DNA from 4 places in the Mesorhizobium sp. ISC15 genome. Region 2 is predicted to be linked to each of the others. Evidence: riboswitches for the same ligand, from Rfam matches in the RefSeq annotation. Region 2 holds a riboswitch; each other region holds the start of a gene.
What was found. Region 2 has a riboswitch for cobalamin ahead of RPG13_RS23920 (DUF1636 family protein). Riboswitches for the same ligand answer to the same signal wherever they lie in the genome.
Positions count from the first base shown of each region.

Region 1 (4,205 bases), 1.4 Mb from region 2:
AGTCCGACATTGTCCCACCGCGCCAGCCCGAGCCCGCCCATCGTCCAGAACAGCACCGAGTGGGCGGCGCGCTGGTCACCGGCAAAGACGAGATAGTTGGTCAAGGCGGTGAACATGAACGATACGGCAAGCCCGGCCAATATCAGCCGTTCGGGGCCTTGCCCCCTCACCCGCGAAACCAGCAACAGCACGATGCCGGCGGCCAAAATGCCGCCGGTGAAGGCAGCGACCGGCAACGTCCAGATGCCGAAATGGTCGCCAAAAATGGTGATAACGGAAACCGCGCCGGCCGCGGCACCGGACGACAGGCCGAACAGGAACGGATCGGCGAGGTCGTTGCGCGTTACCGTCTGCAGCAGCGCGCCGATGACGCCCAGCCCGGCGCCGACACAGATGGCCATGATCGTGCGCGGCAGCCTGAGATCGACAACGATTTTGCCGACCGGACCGGGCACGATGTCTCCGTCCAGTCCGGCCGCATGTCCGAGCGCGGCAACCACGTCGCTCAACGCTATGACCGTCGATCCATAGGCGATCGACAGCAGTGCAAGAGTGGCAATCGCCACTGCTCCTGCTATCATTGCCAATTCGAACGCCCTGCGGCGCAAGCTCAGAAAGCTTCCGGGTGCATCGCCCTGGCGATCTTGCCGATCGCCTCGATGTTGGCTGGCCCGGGCGTCAGCTCGGCATAGCGCAGCGCGACGAAGCGCTCATTCCTGACCGCGTCGGTTTCCTTCATCGCCGGATGAACTTTGAGGAAATCGAGCAGTTTCCTGTAGCCGCCACCGTCCTGGTAATCGAGCAGGATCAGGAACTGCGGATTGCGGGAGGCGACCGTTTCCCAATCCGTATTGCCCCAGCTCGTCTGCATGTCGGCCATGATGTTGTCGCCGCCGGCAGCGGCGATCATGGCGCTGGGGATCGCGAACTTGCCTGATGTGAAGGGTTTGTCTTCGCCGGAGTCGTAAAGAAATACGCGCGTTCCCTTGTGGTCGCCAACCTTCGCCGTGATATCGGCGAGTTGCGCTTTCCAGTCCGAAACAAGTTTTTTCGCCTCGGCTTCCTTGTCGAAAATCCTGCCCAGCTTTTCGATGTCGTCGTAGAGCAGGTCCATCGAGGCGGCGGGGCGGTTGTTGTCGAGATGGACGCAGCTTTCCGTCAGCACCAGCGTCTTGATGCCGTGCGGCGCCAGCGTATCGGGCGTCACCTCGCCGCCCGGCTTCATGCCGTAATACCAGCCGGCGAAGAAGAAATCGGGCTCGACCGCGACGAGGTTTTCAAGTGTCGGATATTTCGGCGCGAGTTCCGGGATCGAGCCCTGCTCGGCCTTGAATTCCGGACCGACCTTGTACCATCCGGTGATGCCGGTCAGGCCGAGGATCGACGGTTGCAGCCCCAGCGCGAAGGCCATCTCGGCCATGTTCATATCCTGGATGATGGCGCGCTTCGGCGCGGCGTCGAACGTCAGCGGCGTGCCGCAGCTGTCTACAGTTACCGGGAAAGCAAAGGCGGTCACCGGGAAAGCGAAGGCGGTCTGGGCAAACAGGAGGGAGGCGAAAGACAATGCGAGGCGTTTCACGAATATTGCTCCTTGGTCAAATCGGAATGTGAAGAGGCACGGTTCGGAACGTCGAATACCGTGAGTTCGCGGTCTTCGGTGGGATGGCGCAGCCGAAGCACGTCGACGCCGAAAATCTGGCGGATCAACTGCTTGGTCAGCGCCTCGCGCGGACCGGCAAACGCCTGCAGGCGGGCCTCGTTCATCACCGCGACCCTGGTGGCAAATGGCGTGACCAGCGACAGATCATGAAGCACCGCCACGACGGTCATGCCAAACTGCGACACGAGTTCGAGAAGCTCGCTGCGGGCGCGCGGATCGAGATGATTGGTCGGTTCATCGAGGAACAGGATTTTTGGCTCCTGGGCAACGGCGCGTGCCAGCTGGGCGCGTTGCCGCTCGCCACCCGATAGCGAGCCGATCGTGCGGCCGAGCAGCGGCAGCAGGCCGGTTCTGCGAAGCGCTTCGACGGCGATGTCGCGTTGCTCGCTCCTCCGTCGCAAGCCGGCATGCGGGACGCGGCCAAGCTCGACGTAGTCGATCACGGCAAGCCGCGGATCAGGCTGATCGGTCTGGCCGACGACAGCCATGTGCAGCGCCCGCTCGGCGGCCGAAAACGTCTCCAGCCGGCGTCCGGAAAATCTCACATCTCCCGCGCTTGGCCGCAGGGTGCCACATAGCATGCGCAACAGCGTCGTCTTGCCGGCGCCGTTGGGACCGATGATTGCGAGGCGATCGCCCGCCGCCACCGAAAGGCTGACCGCGCTGACCAGGCATTGGCCATTCGCCGTCGCGCTCAGCTCACGCGCTTCAAGAAGAGGCTGGGAGGCGTCCAACTTACCGTCACTTTCTCAATGGCGACGGAAGGAAGCTGGACGGACCGGCCGACAAGACCGATGTCCACGTCTCCTCCCGGCACACCCCGTCCGGTCAACTCATGCTGATGGCAGGTCTCCTGGCTCGCGGGTCTTTGCGCCATCCTGCCTTCCCAGCCTTGCCGGCCAGTGGCATTTCGGATTTTGCTAACCGCTTACAGTTGCGGGGGCAGCCACGGCCTCGATCCGAAGATCTCACCGTGTTCCCTTTTCACCCCTTGCCTTTCGACTCGGGGACCATCACCCAGGCACCCTAGTTTTCCGCCAATCACAGCGCAATAAATTTCCAGGGTTGAAACAGCCGCTGGAGCGAAGGGTCTTGTCAGAAAGAGCCATACGAATCTCGTTATGTAATAACGTTACCATTTAAAAGACGCCGCTTGCTCCTGTCAAGCTCTTTCGCCCGACGCCTTCGACTTGCCGGCCGCCGTCGCTCGCGATTTGCGCGGTGCGCAATTTCGATCAAACTGCCTCCACCAGGAAGCGGCACCATGACTTTGCCAAATGCGAAGACTGGGCCAAATGCGAAGACTGGGCCAAATGCGAGGAGCCATATGAACCCGACCGAGAAAGCGCTGTGGTTCGTCGAAAGCCATCTGCCGGAATCCGTCTCGCTCGCCGATGTCGCCAAGAGCAGCGGCGTGTCGCGCTTTCACGTGACGCGGGCCTTTGGGGCTGCGACCGGCCGTTCGGTGATGGGCTACATGCGTTCTCGCCGGCTGACCGAAGCGGCGCGCAGGCTCGCCGCCGGCGCACCCGACATCCTCTCGGTCGCGCTCGACGCCGGCTACGCCTCGCATGAGGCCTTCACCCGCGCCTTCCGCGACCAATTCGGCACCACGCCGGAACTGGTGCGCGCGCAAGGCTCGCTCGACAATCTCGCTCTCGTGGAGCCGATCCTGATGGACCAGTCCTTCCTCACCAATCTCGAGCCGCCGCGTTTTGAGACCAGCCGGCCGTTTCTCATCGCCGGTCTCGGCGAACGCTACAGCTGCGAAACCAGCGCCGGCATCCCGATGCAATGGCAGCGGTTCGGCCCGTATATCGGCAATATTCCAGGCGAGATCGGCGACGTCGCCTATGGCGTCTGCGTCAACGGCGACGACACCGGCAATTTCGACTACATCGCCGGCGTCGAGGTGTCCGATTTTTCGGACCTGCCGAGGGAGTTTTCGCGCGTGCGCGTGCCGGCGCAGAAATACGCCGTGTTCGCCCATCGTGACCACATCTCGACCATCCGCCGCACGGTCAACACGATCTGGAACAAATGGCTGCCGGCCTCCGGGCACGAGATCGCCGATGCGCCCGAATTCGAGCGCTACGGCCCCGAATTCGATCCACGCAGCGGCAATGGCGGGCTGGAAATCTGGATACCGGTGAAGGGGTGAAGCGCGGCCAGCCAAGGGCAATTGCTTCAGACAAATGATGCTTCCAGCTTGTGTTGGAGATCATTGTCGAGGCGCGCTCCGCCCGGTTTTTGCCTTCTCCCCTTGTGGGAGAAGGTGTCGCCGAAGGCGACGGATGAGGGGTGCTCCAGCCTGGCGCCGATGGCGTTCCGTCCAGCACCCCTCAACCGTCTCGGCGCTGCGCGCCGATCCACCTTCTCCCACAAGGGGAGAAGGGAAAGACGTTACAGCTCCAGGTTCCAGTTCTGGCCGACCAGATCCTTGCCGAAGGCGTGATGGCGCTCCTCGTCGGCCAGCTTGAATCCTGATGCCTCGTAGATGCGGCGCGCTGAGGTGAGCACGTCGTTGGTCCACAGCGTCAGCGTC
Region 1 covers NZ_JAVSPX010000001.1:3,563,844-3,568,048, reverse strand. The annotation lists gene RPG13_RS17145 (FecCD family ABC transporter permease) at 1-581, opposite strand, end outside; gene RPG13_RS17140 (ABC transporter substrate-binding protein) at 611-1,579, opposite strand; gene RPG13_RS17135 (ABC transporter ATP-binding protein) at 1,576-2,394, opposite strand; cobalamin riboswitch at 2,487-2,690, opposite strand; gene RPG13_RS17130 (AraC family transcriptional regulator) at 2,988-3,821, shown strand; gene RPG13_RS17125 (bifunctional helix-turn-helix transcriptional regulator/GNAT family N-acetyltransferase) at 4,064-4,205, opposite strand, start outside.
Region 1: it holds a riboswitch for cobalamin, as region 2 does, so the genes downstream of both, RPG13_RS17135 (ABC transporter ATP-binding protein) here and RPG13_RS23920 (DUF1636 family protein) in region 2, are expected to answer to the same signal.

Region 2 (4,205 bases):
GCATTCGATTAGCCGCAGATCCTCGTCGCGGCATTCGCCGGGCAGCAGCGCCAGTTTTATGCCACGCGCGCGGGCGGTCGAGGCGAGCTGGTCGCAGCCGTAGCGCCACCAGTCGTAACCGCCGAGGATACGAACCAAAATAACCTTCGCGTGGCGGGCGACGCTGTCGATCCAGAGATCGACGGACATCGGATGGCGCAGATCGCGTAGAGCCGCCAGCCGCATCGACGGCAGGCGATCCGCGTCCGCCTTCCACGCCGCCGCCAAGCCGGCCAGATCGCTGTCGGTGAAGGACAGCGCCACGATATCCGCAGGCGTCTGCCTGAGATCGACAGGCTCGGCGAGATCGTCGAGCGAGGCGGATGTTGTGGTGAGGATGTGCATCGCGGCTCGTGCCTGAGGTCAGCCGGCGAGGATACGCTCGATTGCCGGGCGGTTCAGCCCTTTCAGGCCAATGACGACGAGGCGCGAGCGGCGGTCGTCGTCGGCGGTCCAGGCGCGGTCGTAATAGTGATTGACGCGCGGACCGACGGCCTGCAGCAACAGCCGCATCGGCTTGCCGCCGACCTCGACGAAACCCTTGACGCGCAAAACGTTTTCTTCCTCCGCCGCGGTGGCGACGCGCAAAGCCAGCTCATCGGGATTGGCGATCGACGGAATATCGATGACGAACGAGTCAAAATCGTCGTGCTCGTGGTCGAGCTCGTCGTCGTGATGGGTCTTGCGGTTCTCGATGTCGTCCTCGACGGCAAGGCCGAGGCCGAGCAGCACAGACGGATCGACCTTGCCCTGCGAGGTCGGCACGATCTTGACGGCGCGCGCGGTGTGCTCGCCGATGATGGCATTGGCGCGTGCTGAGCCGGCGGCGTCCATCAGGTCGCTCTTCGACAATATGATCAGGTCGGCGCAAGCCAGTTGGTCCTCGAACACCTCCTCGACCGGATCGTCGTGGTCGAGCGTCTCGTCCTGCGCGCGCTGCGCCTGCAGGGCGTCCATGTCGTTGGCGACGCGGCCATCAGCCAGCGCCGGTCCGTCGACGACGGCGATGACGCCGTCGACCGTCACCCGGCTCTTGACCGTCGGCCACTGGAAGGCCTGGACCAGCGGCTTGGGCAGAGCGAGGCCGGAGGTTTCGATCAGGATATGGTCGACCCTCGGCGTCAGCGACAGGATCTGATCGAGCGCCGGGACGAAATCATCGGCGACGGTGCAGCAGATGCAGCCATTGGCCAGCTCGACGATGTTCTCCTCCGGGCAGGTGTCGATGCCGCAGCCTCTCAGGATCTCGCCGTCGATGCCGATGTCGCCGAACTCGTTGACTATGATGGCCAGCCGCTTGCCCCCGGCGTTTTCGAGCAGATGGCGGATCAGCGTCGTCTTGCCGGCGCCGAGGAAGCCGGTGATGACGGTGCAGGGCACGCGGGAGACGGAAGCGTTCATATCTGGTCCTTCAAAAGGTCGAGGGGAGGGATGCGGGCGACGAGGCCGCGCTTCAGGCAATCGGGGCGGCCGCGCCATGGAATGAGGCCGTCGGTCGAGGTGGCGAAGAGCTTTGCGCCAGCGACGAGATCGGCGCCGCTTGTCGCGGTCAGGTCGCCGAAGACATAGCTCCAGCAGCCGTCGCGCAGGATCGCGGCGCTCAGCCGGCGCTTGCAGTTGCCGAGGCATTCGACGGTGCGGATGCGGATATTTTCGCCTGAAGCGGCGCGGCGCGTGTCTTCAGCAAGCAGTTCGCCGGCGCGGGGATGGCCATCGGAGCCGGTCTCATTGCGGCAGGAGGCGCAGATGATCACGGTAACGCCGGCCAAGGCATCACAATCGCCGGACAATACGCCCGCTGTCTCAGCCGAAAAACTGCTGTCGCGTTCCAAATCAGGCTCCTTGCCCGGAAAACCCGCCAGGCGATCGGATTCTTATGTCCTAGACGGCAGGTCTCCTGGCTCGCGGGTCATCGCCTTGGTGCCGCCTTCCCGGGACCGTCCCAGTGGTTTTCGGCCTTGGCTCGTCGCTTACAGTTGCGGGGACAGCCGCGGATTTGAAATCGGAATTTCGCACCGCATTCCCTCTTGGCTCCTCCCTTTGCCGAGAGGAGACCGTCTGGACCGGATTTAGGCTTGTGGAGGCAGTCGTGTCAACGCACGTCTACGAGGCGGCAATGTCGGCAAGGGGTTGGCCCAGGTCACCCGCAGGCGTCACCTCGATGCGTTCCAGGCCGAGCCAGCCCTGCATCAGCTTCAACTCCTCGAACAATTCATCGGCAGTTTGCGTCGGCGCGCCGGGCTCGGCATAGGCGGCATGGACGCGCAGCACGCCGGCGGGGCGGTCGGCCTTGAGGTCGAGGCGCGCCACGATCCTTTCGCCGAGCAGGAACGGCAGCACATAATAGCCGTATTGGCGCTTTTCGGCAGGGGTGTAGATCTCGATGCGATAGCGGAAGTCGAACAGCCTTTCCGTACGCGACCGCTCGAAGACGACAGGATCGAACGGCGCGAGCAGTGCGCGCGCCTCGATCCGGCGCGGAAAACGGGCGTCCTTGTGCAGATAGGCAGGCTTGTCCCAACCTTCGACGCGAACCGGCAAAAGATCACCTGCCTCGACCAGTTCCTCGATGCGGCCCTTGATGTCGGCGGGAGAGAGACGAAAATAGTCGCGCAGGTCTCCCGCTGTCGCGACGCCGTGGGCGCGGGCGGAGATGCGCAGCAATTCGCGATGCGCATCCTCAGGGGAGGGCACCGGCAAGCTGAGTATTGCCGGCGGCAGCACCCGTTCCGGCAGATCATAAAGCCGCTCGAAGCCACGACGTGATGCCGTGGTGATGCGGCCGGCCCAGAACAGCCATTCAAAAGCGTGCTTGGCGTCGCTCCAGCCCCACCAACCGCCGTTTCCCTTTTGGCCTTCGAGAGCCGACGCGGCGAGCGGGCCGCGCGATACAACCTCGCGATAAATGTCTTCAATGTAAGTGGTGCGTTCGCGCCCCCACTTGGCCAGCCCATTATACATTTCCTCGCCGCGCTCGGCCCGTTCCATGCGCCAGCGCATCAGCGGATAGGTTTCGACCGGTAGAAAAGAGGCTTCATGCGCCCAGTATTCGAAGACCGTGCGCTTGCGCGTCACGGCGGCGTTGTCGAGCAGCGCAAGCGGGTAGGGGCCAAGCCGCGAATAGAGCGGCATATAGTGGGCACGCACCACCGCACTGACGGAATCGATCTGCAGCAGGCCGGTACGGCCAAGCACACGGGCCAGATGGCGGCGATCGGGCGTGCCGTTAGGGCGAGGGTCGGCAAACCCCTGTGCGGCAAGCGCGATGCGCCGGGCCATGGCGAGCGAGATTTTTTCCTTCATGCAGACGGCACTCTGTTGGCGTTCGACCAAAGGTTGGGGCGATGATTCCGCGCCATGCTAGCAGGGTTTTGGCGGCATCTATGTCAGGAGAGAAAAGTGGAGTAAAAAGTGAAGGAAATCAAACAGGAGCAGATCGGACCAGTTTATCCGGATATGCCGTCCAGCACCGTGTTTTGAACAAGGTTTGACTTGCTTCGCCGAAAGGCCTGCGCTAACCCTCGCCGCGTTGCAGCATAGAGCCCCCTAAAACGGTTCAGTGGTTAAACTGTCACGCTTCCGCAAGTGGGTCCGGTGCTGTAATCAGAGTGGATTGGCCGCCAACGGAAAGCCGCAGCATGAACGCGTTGTTGAGTTCGTACCTGCCCATCGTCCTGTTCATCGGCGTGGCGCTGGTCGTCGGCCTGGCGCTGCTTGCCGCACCCTTCCTGGTGGCCTACCGCAACCCCGATCCGGAAAAGCTTTCCGCCTATGAATGCGGTTTCAACTCGTTCGACGACGCCCGCATGAAGTTCGACATCCGCTTCTATCTGGTGTCGATCCTGTTCATCATCTTCGATCTGGAAGTGGCCTTCCTGTTTCCATGGGCCGTGTCTTTCAGCCAGATCGGCATGCTCGGTTTCTGGTCGATGATGGTGTTTTTGGCGGTGCTGACCATCGGCTTTGCCTATGAATGGAAGAAAGGAGCGCTGGAATGGGATTGAGCGACAATTCCGGCACGCTCGTCGCGCCGAAGCCAAAAGGCATTCTCGACCCCAGCACCGGAAAGCCGGTGGGGGCGAATGACCCTTTCTTCCTCGAGATCAACAACGAGCTGGCCGACAAGGGTTTTCTCGTCACCTCGACCGAGGCGCTGATCACATGGG
Region 2 covers NZ_JAVSPX010000001.1:4,979,422-4,983,626, reverse strand. The annotation lists gene cobN (cobaltochelatase subunit CobN) at 1-384, opposite strand, end outside; gene cobW (cobalamin biosynthesis protein CobW) at 403-1,440, opposite strand; gene RPG13_RS23920 (DUF1636 family protein) at 1,437-1,871, opposite strand; cobalamin riboswitch at 1,910-2,113, opposite strand; gene RPG13_RS23915 (winged helix-turn-helix domain-containing protein) at 2,143-3,342, opposite strand; gene RPG13_RS23910 (NADH-quinone oxidoreductase subunit A) at 3,678-4,043, shown strand; gene RPG13_RS23905 (NuoB/complex I 20 kDa subunit family protein) at 4,034-4,205, shown strand, end outside.

Region 3 (4,205 bases), 3.3 Mb from region 2:
CACAAAGTACGCTCTAACACTTTGAACCTACGCATCGTGCTTTCCGAAAATCGATTCCGATTTTCGGGCCGATGCGCTAGCGGCCGAACAGGTTCCGGTCGCTGCCCTGCGGGGCGGACTTCTCTACGTCGCCCGACGAATTGAGCAGCTTGTAGATCGGCGAACCGGTGTTGCGTACCGAAGACGTCTGCGTGTTGTCGACGTTGACGGTCGCCTGCTTGTTGATGTCGGTCCCGCCAACATTGTCGTTGTTGGCAAAGGCGCTGCCGGCAGCAAGCAAAAGCGCGGCGGCGGTAAGAACGATCTTCTTCATTTCAGTGCTCCTGGATTTTCGTATCCCATCAGCGCGGCAGGCAAATGCCGCCGCTGCTGTTGGAACTGGCTGTTAGTTGTTGCCGAAGAGGTTACGGTCGCTGCCGTGGACGGGTTTCTCGTCGGCCGGAACCGGATTCTGCGCCGAAGCGGAATTCTGAACCGAAGCCGTGTACGAGCTGTCGGCCGCAGCGGCCGGCTGGTTGGCGCCGTTCGATCCATAGTTGTCGCTACCGGCAAAAGCGCTGCCGGAGATGGCCAGAATGGCGGCGGTGGCAAGAACAATCTTCTTCATTTCCAATACTCCTGAATTTCTAAAGATCCCTAGCGGCGGACCTGCCGCCGCTCTGTCTTCTTGTTTGACCATGATCTTTTCCGAAAACCGGTTTCCACTTTTTGGGACCATGGTCTGGGATCAGCTGTTAATTGTTGCCGAAAAGGTTGCGGTCGGCGCCCTGGACGGCGGGCTTTTCAGCGTGAGCCGGCTTCTGAATGGAAGCCGTGTACGAGCTGTCGACCGCAGCGGCCGGCTGGTTGGCGCCGTTGGACCCATAATGGTCGCTGCCGGCAAAGGCGCTGCCGGTGATGGCCAGAACGGCGACGGCAGTAAGAGCAATCTTTTTCATTTTTGGTACTCCAGTATCTTAGTTTTCCGTCCGGCTAGCGGCGTGTCTTGGAAGGAATTCGCGTCGTTCGGACAGCCCCGATGTGGGAAGGCCATCCCGCAGATTCCAATCACGAAGTTGTTCCGTGTGGACCAAGAATCTACACCTTGAAATTGTACCAGACGCTTCTACAGGCGCTGCTTTATCTTTTATTTTCAAAGCTTTATGCCAAAGTCGCCATTTGACGATTTGACGGATTGGCGGACCTGCGTTCACAGCGTCATGCACGCATTGTCAACAGAAACGAACCGTTCGGTTCGATTTTAGGAGCGGCTAATAGTCACTTTTGGAAACTGTTAACCTTCTTTGCCTCCGCCGCGGGTCGGAATTCGATGTCACGGCGGCCGACAATGGTGGCCGAAAAAATGGGTTTCAGCCCTGCAATTACCAACCTGCACGTTTCGCGGGCCGTGTCGCGCCGCATGGATACGATGTCGCTTTCATGCCGACAGTCAGCTGGCCGTCATGATTAGATGACGCCATCTCAGGTGCCGCTTGGTGACGACGAAGCGGAGAATTGGGAAGCCGGTCAAATCCCGGCGCTGCCCCCGCAACGGTGGTGGAGTTCAAGTCGCAACGGGAGACCACTGGGCCACAAGCCTGGGAAGGTGTCGCGACTGTCCGCAAGGACACTCCAGAGCCCGGAAACCAGCCCGAGGTGTCTAGACTCGACTGATCGCGGTGGGCGGTCAAGAGGTGGATGATGCATGTCTGGCCTGTCGCCGGCGTGCAAGCGATCCTTCCTCAATCACCACCAGTTCAGTCTTTGGAGCGACATGCGTCCATCTGGACGCATAAAGTACGCTCCAAGAATTTGAATTGCGCATCGTGCTTTCCGAAATCGATTCCGATTTCGGGCCGATGCGACGGCTATGAGGACAGGACATGGATTCGCGCAACGACATGCTGAGGCTCTTGCACGGCCGCAGGCAAGGCTATTCGCTCGAGCAGCCCTTCTACACCGATCCCGATTTCTTCAAGCTCGACATGGAGCTGATCTGGTATCGCGATTGGCTGTTCATCGGCCACGATTGCGAGTTGCCGAAGCCGGGCAGCTACATCACCGCCCAGATCGGCGACTATCCGGTCGTGCTGGTCCGCGACCAGCAAGGCAAGATCAATGCCTTCCACAATTCCTGCCGGCATCGCGGCAGCCGCGTCTGCAACGCCGACAAGGGCACGGCGGCAAAGCTCGTCTGCCCCTATCACCAGTGGACCTACGAGCTAGACGGCCGGCTCCTGTTCGCCCGCCAGATGGCGGACGGCTTCGACAAGAGCCAGTTCGGCCTCAAGCCGGTGGCTTGCGAAAGTGTCGGCGGCTACATCTTCATCTGCCTGGCCAAGGAGCCCGCCGATTTCGCGCCGATGCGCGCCATGATCGAGCCTTACCTGCTGCCGCACCGGCTGCGCGAGGCAAAGGTCGCCTTCGAATCGACCATCGTCGAGAAGGGCAATTGGAAGCTCGTCTGGGAGAACAACCGCGAGTGCTATCATTGCGCCGGCAATCATCCGGAACTGTGCAAGACATTCCCGGAAGCGCCGACCGTGACCGGCGTGCAGGGCGCCGACAGCGATCCTGAGATGCTGGCGCACTGGGCGAAATGCGAGGCGGCGGGCCTGCCGAGCAAGTTCCGCATCGATCCGGCCGGGCAATACCGCGCCACCCGCGCACCGCTGCTGCGCGACGCTGTCAGCTATACGATGACGGGAAGACGCGCCGTGAAGAAGAACCTTTCCGACAGCGTTTCGACCGACCGTGTCGGCTCGCTGCTGCTCTATCACTATCCGACGACCTGGAACCACATCCTCGGCGATCATGCGGTCACCTTCCGCGTGTTGCCGATCAGCGCCACGGAAACCGCCGTGACAACCAAATGGCTCGTCCATAAGGACGCGGTCGAAGGCGTCGATTACGACCTTGCCGAACTCACCCATGTATGGACCGAGACCAACGACCAGGACCGCCGCATCGTCGAGGAAAACGCCTTCGGCATCCTGTCGCCGGCCTATGAGCCCGGCCCTTATTCGGAACTGCATGAGGGCGGCGTCATCCAGTTCGTCGAATGGTACGCCTCCTTCATCGGACCGCGCCTTGCCGAGGACGGCCGGCCGGCGTTGCGCAGCGTCGCCTAGAGAAAGGTGAGAGGGATGAATGCGATGACGGACCTCGGGCTCTATCGCCATCTCGACGAAATGGCGCCCTGGAACGACCGGCTGCAGGTGCTGGAGGTGATCGGCGTCAGCGACGAGGCGCCCGACGTGAAGACCTTCACCTTCCGCTCCGACAACCAGACCTGGTTCCGCTATAAGCCGGGCCAATTCGTGACGCTGGAACTGCCGACCTCCGACGGCCCGCTGATGCGGACCTATACGCTGTCTTCCTCGCCGTCGCGGCCGTTCTCGATCGCGGTGACGGTGAAGGCGCAAGCCGGCAGTCTCGGCACGCGCTGGATGTTCGACAATCTGAAGCCCGGCGTTCACGTGAAGGCTTATGGTCCGACGGGCGACTTTTCGCTGCACAGCCATCCCGCGGCCAAGTATCTGTTCATTTCGGCCGGCTCCGGCGTGACGCCGATGATGTCGATGCTGCGCTGGCTGAACGATTGCGCGCCATGGACCGATGTCGGCTTCGTCAACTGTGCACGAAAGCCCGAGGAGATCATCTTCCGCAAGGAGCTCGAACTGCTCGGCAGCCGCATGCCGGGTCTGACGCTTGGCTTCATGATCGAGGAACGGTCCAGCCGCGAGGGTTGGTTCGGCCATATGGGCCGGATCGACGCGATACGGCTGCCGCTGCTGGCGCCAGACTTCCGCGAGCGCGAAATCTTCTGCTGCGGCCCCGACCCGTTTATGCGTGCGGTGCGGCAGATGCTGGAGGCCACCGGCTTCGACATGGGCAACTATCATCAGGAGAGCTTTGCGGCCCCGATGGTGGAGGAAATACCGGCCCCGTTCGGTTCGCCGGCAGAGGGTGGGCCGGCAGAGGGCGGGGTCGAAATACCTGCCGAAGCCGCAACGCCAGTCCGCTTTTCGCTTTCGGATGTCGATGCCGACTGCGTTGCCGGCCAGACCGTGCTGCAGACGGCGCGCGCTTCGGGCGTGCGCATCCCGGCGGCCTGCGAGTTCGGCCTGTGCGGAACCTGCAAGGTGAAAAAGGTCTCGGGCACGGTCGAGATGAGCCACAATGGCGGCATCCTCGATCACGAGATCGACGACGGCTTCATCCTT
Region 3 covers NZ_JAVSPX010000001.1:1,645,518-1,649,722, reverse strand. The annotation lists gene RPG13_RS08215 (DUF680 domain-containing protein) at 77-313, opposite strand; gene RPG13_RS08210 (DUF680 domain-containing protein) at 386-607, opposite strand; gene RPG13_RS08205 (DUF680 domain-containing protein) at 735-938, opposite strand; cobalamin riboswitch at 1,447-1,648, shown strand; gene RPG13_RS08200 (aromatic ring-hydroxylating oxygenase subunit alpha) at 1,863-3,110, shown strand; gene RPG13_RS08195 (hybrid-cluster NAD(P)-dependent oxidoreductase) at 3,135-4,205, shown strand, end outside.
Region 3: it holds a riboswitch for cobalamin, as region 2 does, so the genes downstream of both, RPG13_RS08200 (aromatic ring-hydroxylating oxygenase subunit alpha) here and RPG13_RS23920 (DUF1636 family protein) in region 2, are expected to answer to the same signal.

Region 4 (4,205 bases), on a different contig from region 2:
CGCAAGAACGATCGCCGTCGCGACGCCTGTGCCGATCGCCATGCCATAGAATCTGGGCGTCACGCTCAGAAGGCTTCGGGATGCATCGCCTTGGCGATCTTGTCGATCGCTTCGATATTGGCTGGACCGGGCGTCAGCTCGGCATAGCGTAGTGCTACGAAGCGCTCGTTCTTCACCGCATCGGTCTCCTTCATCGCCGGATGCGCCTTCAGGAAATCGAGCAGTTTCTGGTAACCGGCATCGTCCTGATAATCGAGCAGGATCAGGAACTCTGGATTGCGGGTGGCAACCGTTTCCCAATCCGCGTTGCCCCAGCTCGTCTCCATGTCGGCCATGATGTTCTCGCCGCCCGCGGCCGAGATCATGGCAGTCGGGATGGCGAACTTGCCGGCGGTGAAAGGCTTGTCCTCGCCGGAATCGTAGAGGAACACCCGCGTGCCCTTGTTGTCTCCGACCTTGGCCGTGATGTCGGCAAGCCTCTCTTTCCAGCCGGCGACCAGTTTTCCTGCCTCGACTTCCTTGCCGAAGACTTTGCCGAGCTTTTCCACGTCGCCATAGAGCAGGTCCATCGACGAAGCCGGCCGGTTCTTGTCGAGATGGACGCAGCTTTCGGTCAGCACCAGTGTCTTGATACCGTGCGGGGAAAGCGTGTCGGGTGTCACATCGCCGCCCGGCTTCATACCGTAATACCAGCCGGCGAAGAAGAAGTCGGGCTCGACCGAAATCAGGTTCTCCAGCGTCGGATATTTGGGAGCAAGCTCGGGGATCGAGCCCTGTTCGGCCGTGAACTCAGGCCCGACCTTGTACCAGCCCGTAATGCCGGTCAGGCCGACGATGGAGGGCTGCAGGCCGAGCGCAAAGGCCATTTCGGTCATGTTGAGGTCATGGATAACGGCGCGCTTCGGCGCAGCATCGAAAGTCAGCGGCGTGCCGCAACTGTCGACGGTCACCGGGAAGGCCCAGCCGGCGGAGGTGACAAGCGTAGCGGCAAGACAGATGAGAAGACGTTTCAAGTGCAAATCCTCCAGTGGATCAGGGGTAGACGGAAAGGCGGATGGGAATGTCAAAGATCGTGAGTTCACGGTCCTCCACGGGGTGCGGCAGACGCAGCACGTCGACGGAAAAGACTTCGCGAACGAGGGCCGGCGTCAGCGTCCTGGCCGGTGAATCGAGGCCAACCAGACGTCCCCCGTTCATCACCGCGACACGGGAGGCGAACGGAGCGACAAGCGACAGATCATGCAGGACGGCGACAACCGCGACACCCAGTTCCGCGACCAGTTCCAGAATCTCCGCCCGCGCCCGGGGGTCGAGATGGTTGGTGGGCTCGTCAAGGAAAAGAACCTTCGGCTCCTGCGCGATGGCGCGGGCGATCTGGGCACGCTGGCGCTCCCCGCCCGACAGCGAGCCGATCACGCGGTCAAGCATTTTCAACATGCCCGTCCGCTTCAGAGCCTCGACGACAATGTCGCGTTCCTCGCTCCTTCTCCGCAAGCCGACATGCGGAACCCTGCCAAGCTCGACATAGTCTATCACCGCAAGGCGCGGATCCGGTTGGTCAGACTGGCCGACCACGGCGATCTTGCGGGCACGATCGATAGCGGCGAGATGGTCGAGACGGCGGCCTCCAAGCCTGATCTCACCCAAACCCGGCCGAACCATTCCCGCGAGCATCCTGAGCAGCGTCGTCTTGCCGGCGCCGTTCGGCCCGATGATTGCCAGCCGGTCGCCCGCCTCCACCCTCAGGCTCACATCCTCGACCAGGCTTTGCCCTGCCAGGGAACGGAAACCGACATCGTGCGCCTCGAGCATGACGGTGCTCATCACGCGACCCGCGCGGCGAGGACCGCAGGAATGCGCGCCAGCGTCTTGCCGGCGAGACCAAGGGGACGCTCGCCCTCCCTGCACCAACCATTCGGCAGCCCATGATAGAGGTGTGCGAAGTCGATCAGGTGGGGAGCGTCACGGTCCGAATCGATGTCGCCGAAGAGGTAGCTGGCCTTGCCGCCGGCTGTGTAGGCAACGGTCAGCGGTCTGTCGCATCCGGCCATGCAGTCGGCTTCGGCTATGTGGAACCGGCGGCCCGGCTCCCCGTCCAGTACGGCATTCAGCATAGATATCAGTCGCAAGCCGGGGTTCCCGTCAATCGCACGCCGGCCGGGGCAGCGGATGCAGACGATGATGCTGTGCTCGGGACTGTGCCCTAAATCGACGCTCTCCATCCGTCACCTCCTCTTCAAGGCACGGAAGGATGGCGCGCATGACGGATTGAGGCCGCCTTCGAGCTTCCTCCCGGCACACCCCGTCCGGTCAATTCTCGCTGATGGCAGGTCTCCTGGCTCGCGGGTCTCAGCGCCATCCTGCCTTCCCGGCCTTCCGGCCAGTGGCGTGTCGGATTTTGCTCGCCGCTTACAGTTGCGGGGGCAGCCATGGCATTGGCCTGAAAGGCTTCACCATGTTCCCTTTTCACCCCGGCGCTTGCGCACCGCGGAACCATCGCGAAGAAGGCTATTGGAGTCGACACGTCGTTGCAACGGCGGTTCATCGCAGTCGCGAACTGGACATCCGCACAGTGCCTGGCAGCCAACCAGTGGACTGCGTTGCCAACATTTTCAGTCGGAAACCCAGCTAGAGCGTCAGCGCTCATGCAGCCTGCCTTTCCCAGCTCGGGAATGGATCCGGAAGATCGCGCCAGTGGCCGGGTATGAAGTTCTTTTCCTTGACGAGGCAGGCATCGAGGTCGGAGCGGATTTGGCGTTCATCCATCGGGTCGCAGCCGATGAAAACGATCTCTTGCCTTCGGTCTCCCCAGATCGGGTCGAGATAAGGTTTCATTGCGGCCTTCCATTCCGGATGATCCGGCCACTGGTTCTTCGGTACGGAGGCCCACCAAAGACCGCGCTTGCCGGTGCGGATCAGTGCTCCTGCTTGGCTGATTTCGCCGACATAGTGCGGACGCGTTGCCAGCCAGAAGAAGCCCTTCGCTCGCACAATGCCGGGCCAGGACTTGTTGATGAAGGCCTTGAGCTTCATCGGATCTAAGGGGCGGCGCTCGCGATAGACGAATGAGCGGATGCCGTATTCTTCGGTCTCGGGCACGTGGTCCTTGAAGCCGTTCAGTTCCTTGAACCAGAGCGGATGCTGCTCGGCCTTCTCGAAATCAAAACGGCCTGTGTTCAGAACCTTGTCCAGCGGGACCCGAGCGAAATCTGTCTCGATCAGTTCGGCGTCGGGATTGAGCGAGCGCACGATCGGAAGCAGCGCGTGTCGCCAACGATGCGCCAACGCCACGCCGCCGGTGAGAAGGTGTTTGTCGACTACGCCGGCGACACCATCGATATCGTCGACCCGATAACGGGCGAAGCTCAGGCTATGAAGTTGTTCGTCGGCGCATTGGGAGCCTCCAGCTATGTTTACTGCGAGGCTCGGCCGAGCGAAGGGCTGGGCGACTGGATCGGCTGCCATGTCGGCATGTTCGCCGCCTTCGGCGGAGTGGCGACCATCACGGTCTGCGACAATCTCAAGGCGGCTGTGACCAACCCCGACCGCTATGATCCCGGCCTCAACCGTACGTACCAGGATATGGCCCGGCACTATGGCACCACAATCCTGCCAGCCCGGCCGTACAAGGCCCGCGATAAGGCAAAAGTCGAAGTTTCGGTCCAAATTGCCCAGAGATGGGTGCTGGCGCGCCTTCGCAACCGCCGCTTCTTCAGCCTGGTTGAACTCAATCAGGCGATCGGTGAGCTGGTCGCCGATCTCAATGGGCGGATCATGCGGGCCTATGGTGTAGGGCGACGTGCGATGTGAAGGATAAGGCGACATCCAGATTTACGAGCAGTCGTCTTCGGCTGATCTTGTTGCTCCAGACCTTTGAGGGATCTGGAGGGGCAGATGAGGCGGCTCGACCTGGAGGCGCGCATGGCAATCAAGGCATTGGCGCGGGGCACAGCGAAGAGCGAGATTGCTCGTCTTCTTGGAGTGACTGAGGGAACGGTCCGTTACCACGTGGCCCGGATGAAGACCGGCGCGGTGGACGGTCGTTCACGGCAGCCTTTCAAGGCTGAAGCGTTGCGCGAGGCGATCGAGCACTGGCGCTCCCAGCAAACGAGCGTCGCACTCAACCTTGCTGCGCTTCACGAATGGTTGTGCGTGGAACATGGCTATGATGGCAGCCTCCGCTCCATCGAGCGGTTCTGGAAGAG
Region 4 covers NZ_JAVSPX010000002.1:5,709-9,913, reverse strand. The annotation lists gene RPG13_RS32875 (FecCD family ABC transporter permease) at 1-42, opposite strand, end outside; gene RPG13_RS32870 (ABC transporter substrate-binding protein) at 66-1,013, opposite strand; gene RPG13_RS32865 (ABC transporter ATP-binding protein) at 1,033-1,824, opposite strand; gene RPG13_RS32860 (DUF1636 family protein) at 1,824-2,222, opposite strand; cobalamin riboswitch at 2,309-2,513, opposite strand; partial or broken gene RPG13_RS32855 (GTP-binding protein) at 2,644-3,270, opposite strand; partial or broken gene istA (IS21 family transposase) at 3,256-3,798, shown strand; gene istA (IS21 family transposase) at 3,922-4,205, shown strand, end outside.
Region 4: it holds a riboswitch for cobalamin, as region 2 does, so the genes downstream of both, RPG13_RS32860 (DUF1636 family protein) here and RPG13_RS23920 (DUF1636 family protein) in region 2, are expected to answer to the same signal.